2 regions of the Peribacillus sp. YIM B13477 genome follow, and region 1 is predicted to be linked to the other one. Evidence: riboswitches for the same ligand, from Rfam matches in the RefSeq annotation. Region 1 holds a riboswitch; the other holds the start of a gene.
What was found. A riboswitch is a leader RNA that binds a small molecule or an ion and turns the genes downstream of it on or off. The one in region 1 is predicted to bind thiamine pyrophosphate.
Positions count from the first base shown of each region.

Region 2: another riboswitch for thiamine pyrophosphate. It lies ahead of ACFX4H_RS23590 (ABC transporter substrate-binding protein); the one in region 1 lies ahead of tenA (thiaminase II).

Region 1 covers NZ_JBHZPD010000005.1:184,179-187,389, forward strand. The annotation lists gene ACFX4H_RS16755 (ABC transporter ATP-binding protein) at 1-387, opposite strand, end outside; gene ACFX4H_RS16760 (ECF transporter S component) at 400-984, opposite strand; gene tenA (thiaminase II) at 1,000-1,683, opposite strand; TPP riboswitch at 1,818-1,949, opposite strand; partial or broken gene ACFX4H_RS16770 (2-keto-4-pentenoate hydratase) at 2,236-2,496, shown strand; gene ACFX4H_RS16775 (protein kinase domain-containing protein) at 2,734-3,211, shown strand, end outside.
Region 2 covers NZ_JBHZPD010000011.1:91,939-95,149, forward strand. The annotation lists gene ACFX4H_RS23580 (ABC transporter permease) at 1-136, opposite strand, end outside; gene ACFX4H_RS23585 (thiamine-binding protein) at 133-417, opposite strand; gene ACFX4H_RS23590 (ABC transporter substrate-binding protein) at 429-1,424, opposite strand; TPP riboswitch at 1,558-1,667, opposite strand; gene ACFX4H_RS23595 (protein-glutamine gamma-glutamyltransferase) at 1,981-2,808, shown strand; gene rarD (EamA family transporter RarD) at 2,901-3,211, opposite strand, start outside.

The DNA of each region.
Region 1 (3,211 bases):
TATACTTGTATGCCCTAGGTTCAATCCTACATTACGGATTTGATTTTCAATTTTCTCTTTCATTTCTTCTTTAGGGACGGAAAGATTCTCAAGGACAAAGGCAATTTCCTCATCGGCAAATGGCATGCAAAACTGGCTATCAGGGTCTTGAAAAACATACCCCCATGAAGAAGGGCATTTCAATTTTTCCGCTTTCATCGGTACTTCGATGGAATTCGGAATCAATCCGCTTAACACTTGCAACAGAGTGGACTTACCACATCCTGATGGTCCCAACAATAGCACTTTTTCTCCTTGATCAAACGTTAATGATAGGTCCTTGAATATCAAAGATTCATCACCGGGATATTTCATTCTTAACTTTTCAACAGAAACGATTGGTTCCATGGCCCTCAACCTCTACTTTTGATCCAGTTCTGCATAATCTTTATTGGAAACCGGACGCACAAGATTTGTTACTCCTGTTGCTTCCAGGACTTTAACTAGATAATAAGCGGTCACACCTGCAAAGAATATGGAACCCACAAACCTCGTTATCATGAATAACGATAGATTCCAAGTTGAAAGCGCACCTATTTCCCCGTATGCAAAATCCATGATAACTGATGCCAGGCAGGAAGCTATCGCAGCTAAAACGGCCACCTGCATATTGAATTTTTTATATTTAAAAGTCATGAACACCAGTTCCGCGAACAAACCTTGGACCACCCCATATAACAGTACGGTCAGCCCCCATGGTGAACCAAGGAAGAACTCCCCGGAAGCTGCAGCTATCTCCGCCAAAAGTGCCACACCCGGTTTCCGTAAAATTAAGAAGGCGACGGGGCCAGCTATAAACCACATTCCATAAATAAGTTGATCCAGATGTAATCCTAACGGTTTAACGGAATAATAAATCGAACCCCAAAGGATATAAACGATTCCAAATGCTACCGCAATCACGATCGTGACCAATATGTCCGTTAATTTCAATCCTTTTTTCATTATTTCATTCTCCTTTTATACTTCTAATGTTTCCTTATGAACGGGCCATGTCTCTAAACGATAAGCCATTTCCCAAAATGAGTATTCATATTGGCTGCTGAGAATAAAATGCTCTTTCATTCTCGCCTTATCTTCTTCAGTTACTTTTTCAGCAATCTCATCCAGCCTCGCAATTTGTTCTTCCACCAAAGTGCGGAACCACTCTCCTCCGTAAGCCGCTATCCACTCTTGATAAATCGGCTCTTCGGGCATGCACTCTTGCAGCTTTTCACCTATCTCATAATACAGCCAGTAACACGGCAAGATAGCTGCAATAACATCTCCTAAATGTCCCGAATAAGCCGCACGATACATATGGGAAGTATAAGCATAGGCAGTCGGGGCAGGCTTGAAATTTTCCCGTTCTTCTTTTGTGATCCCTAATCTCTCGGAAAAATTCTCATGAAGCTTCAACTCCGCTTCATATGTTCCTTGTGCATGGCCGGCAAGCCTGCTTGTTGTATGTAAATCTGTAGCTTTGACTGCCCCTAAGGCTTGAACTCTAGCAAAATGAGATAAATAATAGGCATCTTGCATGACATAGAAACGGAAACACTCCAATGGCAATGTGCCATCTCCTATTCCTGCAACGAACGGATGATTAAAACTAGCTTCCCAAATGTGATCAACTTCCTTACGGATTTCCTCTGAAAACTTCATGTCCATTACCTCCAAATTGTATTTTTTCAATGAACGTTTCGGAAAAAACACTTATCACCCCTTTTTTTGCAAACAAAAAACCACTTTCTTAAACGTAAAGAAAGTGGTTGTACTTGAAATAATACAGAAATGTATAGTTCCAGACCCCACTTCCCTACGCTGGTATAAACCAGATCAGGTTCTAAGGGTCTTAAAGTCATACTTCAATCTCAGCTTTTGTGGGTAAAAAATCAACTTTTACCTATAAAGCACCCCTAGTGGTACAAATTGTATATTAAATTCATTTGCCTTTATATTAACACGATAAATCCAATTGTCAAACGTATTAGAAAAGTTTTCTTGATTTAGGGTTACTAAACTTTCAATCTTCCATATCCTCATTTCCCGTAGCCTTCAAAGAATTTGATCAAAGAGAGCTCAGTTAGTAGTTTACTCGTGAGTTTTACCGGTTTACTCGTGAATTCTGCTGTTTTACTCGTGAGTTTTACCGGTTTACTCGTGAATTTTGCCGGTTTACTCGTGAATTCAGCTGGTTTACTCGTGAATTCAGCTGTATCAGGTAAGAAGATAGGCTTGACTTCAAAGGCTATGCAGGAGGTTCTGGGAGTGGATGAACCGGATTATGGACATTTACTTGATACGATGAATATAGAAAATGACGGCTGCATTTCGAGTTTACGGTTAATCCAGCCAAAAGTGGAGGCAGAAGTAGCTTTCATATTAAGGAAAGATTTACATGTCCCCAATATTACGGTTGATGATGTAATCGAGGCCACTGATTATGTGGTTGCTTCGATCGAAGTGGTTGATAGCGAATAATTTATTTTTAATTGTGAACTATCAAAAGATCTCCCCGAAGAAATGACTTTCATTACCGCATTATCAAAATCAGTGTTAAACTATCCATGTTCATTCATATTTCCAGCTTAATTAATAACGGCCTTTTTTTGTTCTTGACTTGAATAGATGAAAGTGGTGAGGAAAGTTTCAATTTTGCGTTCCTTTAGAAAGTTCTACCAGTTAATTGTGGATATTCCTTTAAAAAAGAGTGTGGTTTTGAATTACCGCTACGAGGTAAAAGCTGTAATCGGAACAGGAAGCTACGGTATTGTTTATCGTTGCAATGATTTGAAAAAGAATGAAAATATAGTGATCAAACAGCTCCGGAAAAGTAAACGCCGCAGCAAAAAAGAGCTGAAACAGTTTGAAAATGAAATTTCCATATTACGAATGTTAAACCACAGAAATATCCCTAAATTTCACGAGAAATTTTCGCAGGATGGAAATGTTTATTTTGTGATGGATTTCATAGAAGGGAATAATTTAGAAGACCATATTTTCTCGAATCAATTAACGTTCAATGAGAAAGAGTCTCTATATTTTCTATATAAGCTGGTCGATTTAGTATGTTATCTACATGAGCATGACATTTTCCATCAAGATTTACGTATACCGAATATTTTACTTAAGAACCATCAGCCCATTTTGATAGACTTTGGTTTGTCCAAGATAATAAATTCGGACAACC
Region 2 (3,211 bases), on a different contig from region 1:
CAATGAAAATGGCCGATGGAGCGGGAAGCAGCCATTCTTCAACTTTCAATAAGACTGTCACTGACTCCCATACAATCAGCAACAATAATAAAAGAAAGAAGGGAGCCCCCTTCTTCCAAATTCCCCTTCCGATCATGCCCGATATTTCTCCGTTAACGTATCCATCGTAATCCCGCTTGGCTGATATAATATTTTCACTTGGGAAATGACATTCGGCGATCCTATTTCAATCATTCTTACATTCATTTTTTCTATCACGGCAAAAAGCTCGGAAAGCTCCCCCTCCATTGTCGTTTCAAGCGGGTGAACCTCATACTTGACACCTGATTCTTCAATGATCTTGATTGCTTCATCGACCATAGGGATGACATTTTCCCCTTTAGGAATAATTTGTATACTAATTAATGAATTGGCCATTGTATTTCCTCCTATTTTGGTAAAAATTCATTGGTAAATGCCTTTTCAGGATCGAAATCACCTTCAAGAAGCTTATTTTCAGTCATCCACTCACTGTAATTCTTCCAAATTTCAAGCTTTTGTTCACCCCATCGCGGAGCATCATCCTGATACTTGGCTGCAAGCCACTCCTGGCTTTTCTTCACTAGTTTTGGATCAAGATCCGGTGCAGACTCAATTAACATATCTGCTGCATCATCAGGATTCTTAATCGCAAACTGGTACCCTTTCGAAGCTGCATGAACGAATGCTTTAACAGTCTCGGGATCTTCTTTTATCATCTTTTCATTTGTAGTCAAAACAGGCGTATAGTAATCAAGCTTATCAGAGTATTCGGTTAAGTACACCATATTAAGCTTTTCATTTCGCAACTCAGCCTCAATGCCTGTCCAACCATAATAAATCCAGGCAAAATCTATATCCCTTTTAACCGAAGTGAAAAAATCCATGTCTCCTGTATTGACTATGTCCACTTCATTTACATCCGCATTTTCCTTTTTCATGAGTGAATCAATAATGGCCTTTTCAACCGGAGATCCCCAGCCACCATACGTTTTCCCTTCAAAATCCTTCGGAGTCGTAATGTCCTTAGCCTCAGGGGAAGCGAATCCCGAAGTATTATGCTGGATGACGGCAGCTACCGAAACAATCGGCACACCCTGTACGCGGGCCTGCGTTATCCCCTCTTGATAGCTCACGCCAAATTCAGATTTCCCTGAAGCGACAAGCTTATCAGCTCCAGCTTCACCTGGCATGATAATTTCCACATCAAGACCTTGTTCTTTAAAATAACCTTTTTCCTTGGCTACATACAATCCTGTATGGTTTGTATTCGGTGTCCAATCGAGCACGACCGATACCTTCTTTAATTCTTCATTTTTAGATACTTCTTCTTTTTCATTAGTTCCGCCTGCTCCGCATCCAGCTAAAAGGAAGAACGAAGTTAACAGTGGTAAGAATTTATTCAAGTCATTATCCTCCTACACATCTTATAAGATTCATATGCCGGAACCATGATGGGGCTCCAGGGCTATTCAAATACTGGATAAAACAGCAAAAAACGCCCGAAGATGAATTCGGACGTTAACATACAAAACAGAAAATCAGTCATAATATGTTCCCTCCGCTGGCATCACCCAGATCAGGTTCAAAGAGTCAGCATCTAATGGATGCAATCTCAGCCAGCAGTACTGGCCCCCCTACATTTCTCGCACATATGAACTTTTCTCTCTCATTATATCAATTCATAGGGAAAAAGGAATACTAATTTGCTTCTACTCTCTAATTGGAAAGGTATTCCTGGCACTTCAGGATGTCTTGCAAAACATCTTTTGGAACGAAAATCATTGAAAGTATAATGATTCCGTCTCTTTCCATTCCGCTCATTCTTGGCTGCAACGGTGGCGGACACGTTCCAAATAGTCATTTCTTTGCAAGCATTCATATAATGAGCATTACGTGTAGACATTTTTGTTTACTGGTTTTATTAAACCCTTAATTTCATAAGCAAAAGGTGGATATGTCATGATAAAGATTAATCACAAATGGTTAGATGTCAGTCAAATCCAACCAGGCACAGCCTCTGCCAAATCGCTTGAAACTCTTCAATGCTTGGCGGAAGATTCTAACGTTTTTGAATACCGGAACTTTGGGGATTTTAATTTCGAGATACAGCTGAGGAACCGAGTCATAGAGGCAGCTATTGCGTTGGATAAAAGCGGTCCGGAATTTTCCACACTCGAGGAGTCTCAATCCAATCAACGTTATTGGCACCTTTCAAAGGATGGCACCTTTACCCTTCAGCCAGGGATTCTCCCTCATGCTGCGCTCGTTGACATTTTCATGAATGGAGGGCTTTATGCCTTCGAATGCGGGACAGCAATAGTCGTCACTTTTTTAAAGGCGATTTTGGATTTAATCGGACCCAGGAATTTCGACTATCTTTTTTCAGACCTATTTTTATATGACTGGCGCCCTCCAAGGAATATGGCTCTCATCGTTCACCAGGGAAGAGATTATTCACCAGGTGATTGCGTTTACTTCAAAAACCCTGATCACGACTTGGCAACCCCTGAATGGCAAGGTGAAAATGCCATATTATTAGGGAGAAACCTCTTTTATGGCCACGGGATCGGGATTACCACTGCACAGGGAATCATCGATGAATTAAATAGCAATAGAAAGCCATTCGCCACCATATCAGCATTCCTGACAACGCATATCATTTTCCTGGATAGTTCCTTCTATAGACAATTCCAACTAAATAACCCCCGTGCCATGCCCGATAACAGTCCTGCCAGCCTTTCCAATTGTATTGTTTCTGAAATAGGTTCGAAGATATACCTTTCATGACCCTGGCATTTCGCCTATGCCATAAATCCGTTTTATTGAATATCGACATAAAAAATGCTTGGGCAGAAATCTCCCCAAGCATTTTTTTCTTTTCACGCACCAATATTCCCTTTGCCTTTGAACCTGCGGGCACTTGCCTGCCCCCATTTCGTTATGGATAGTGTATAAACAGCCAAAGCTGACCATATGAACAAAAAGGCTAAAAGATGTGCTTTGGTGAAACTTTCATGATAGACGAATACCCCGATCAATAAAGATAAGGTCGGAGCGATATACTGAAAAATGCCAAGCATCGATAACGGGATCTTCTCGGCCCCTTTTGCAAAATATAAAAGAGGTAATGCCGTGGCAATCCCGCCGCCCACCAACAGCAAGCTTGTGCTCCCGTCTGTAAAGAATTGCA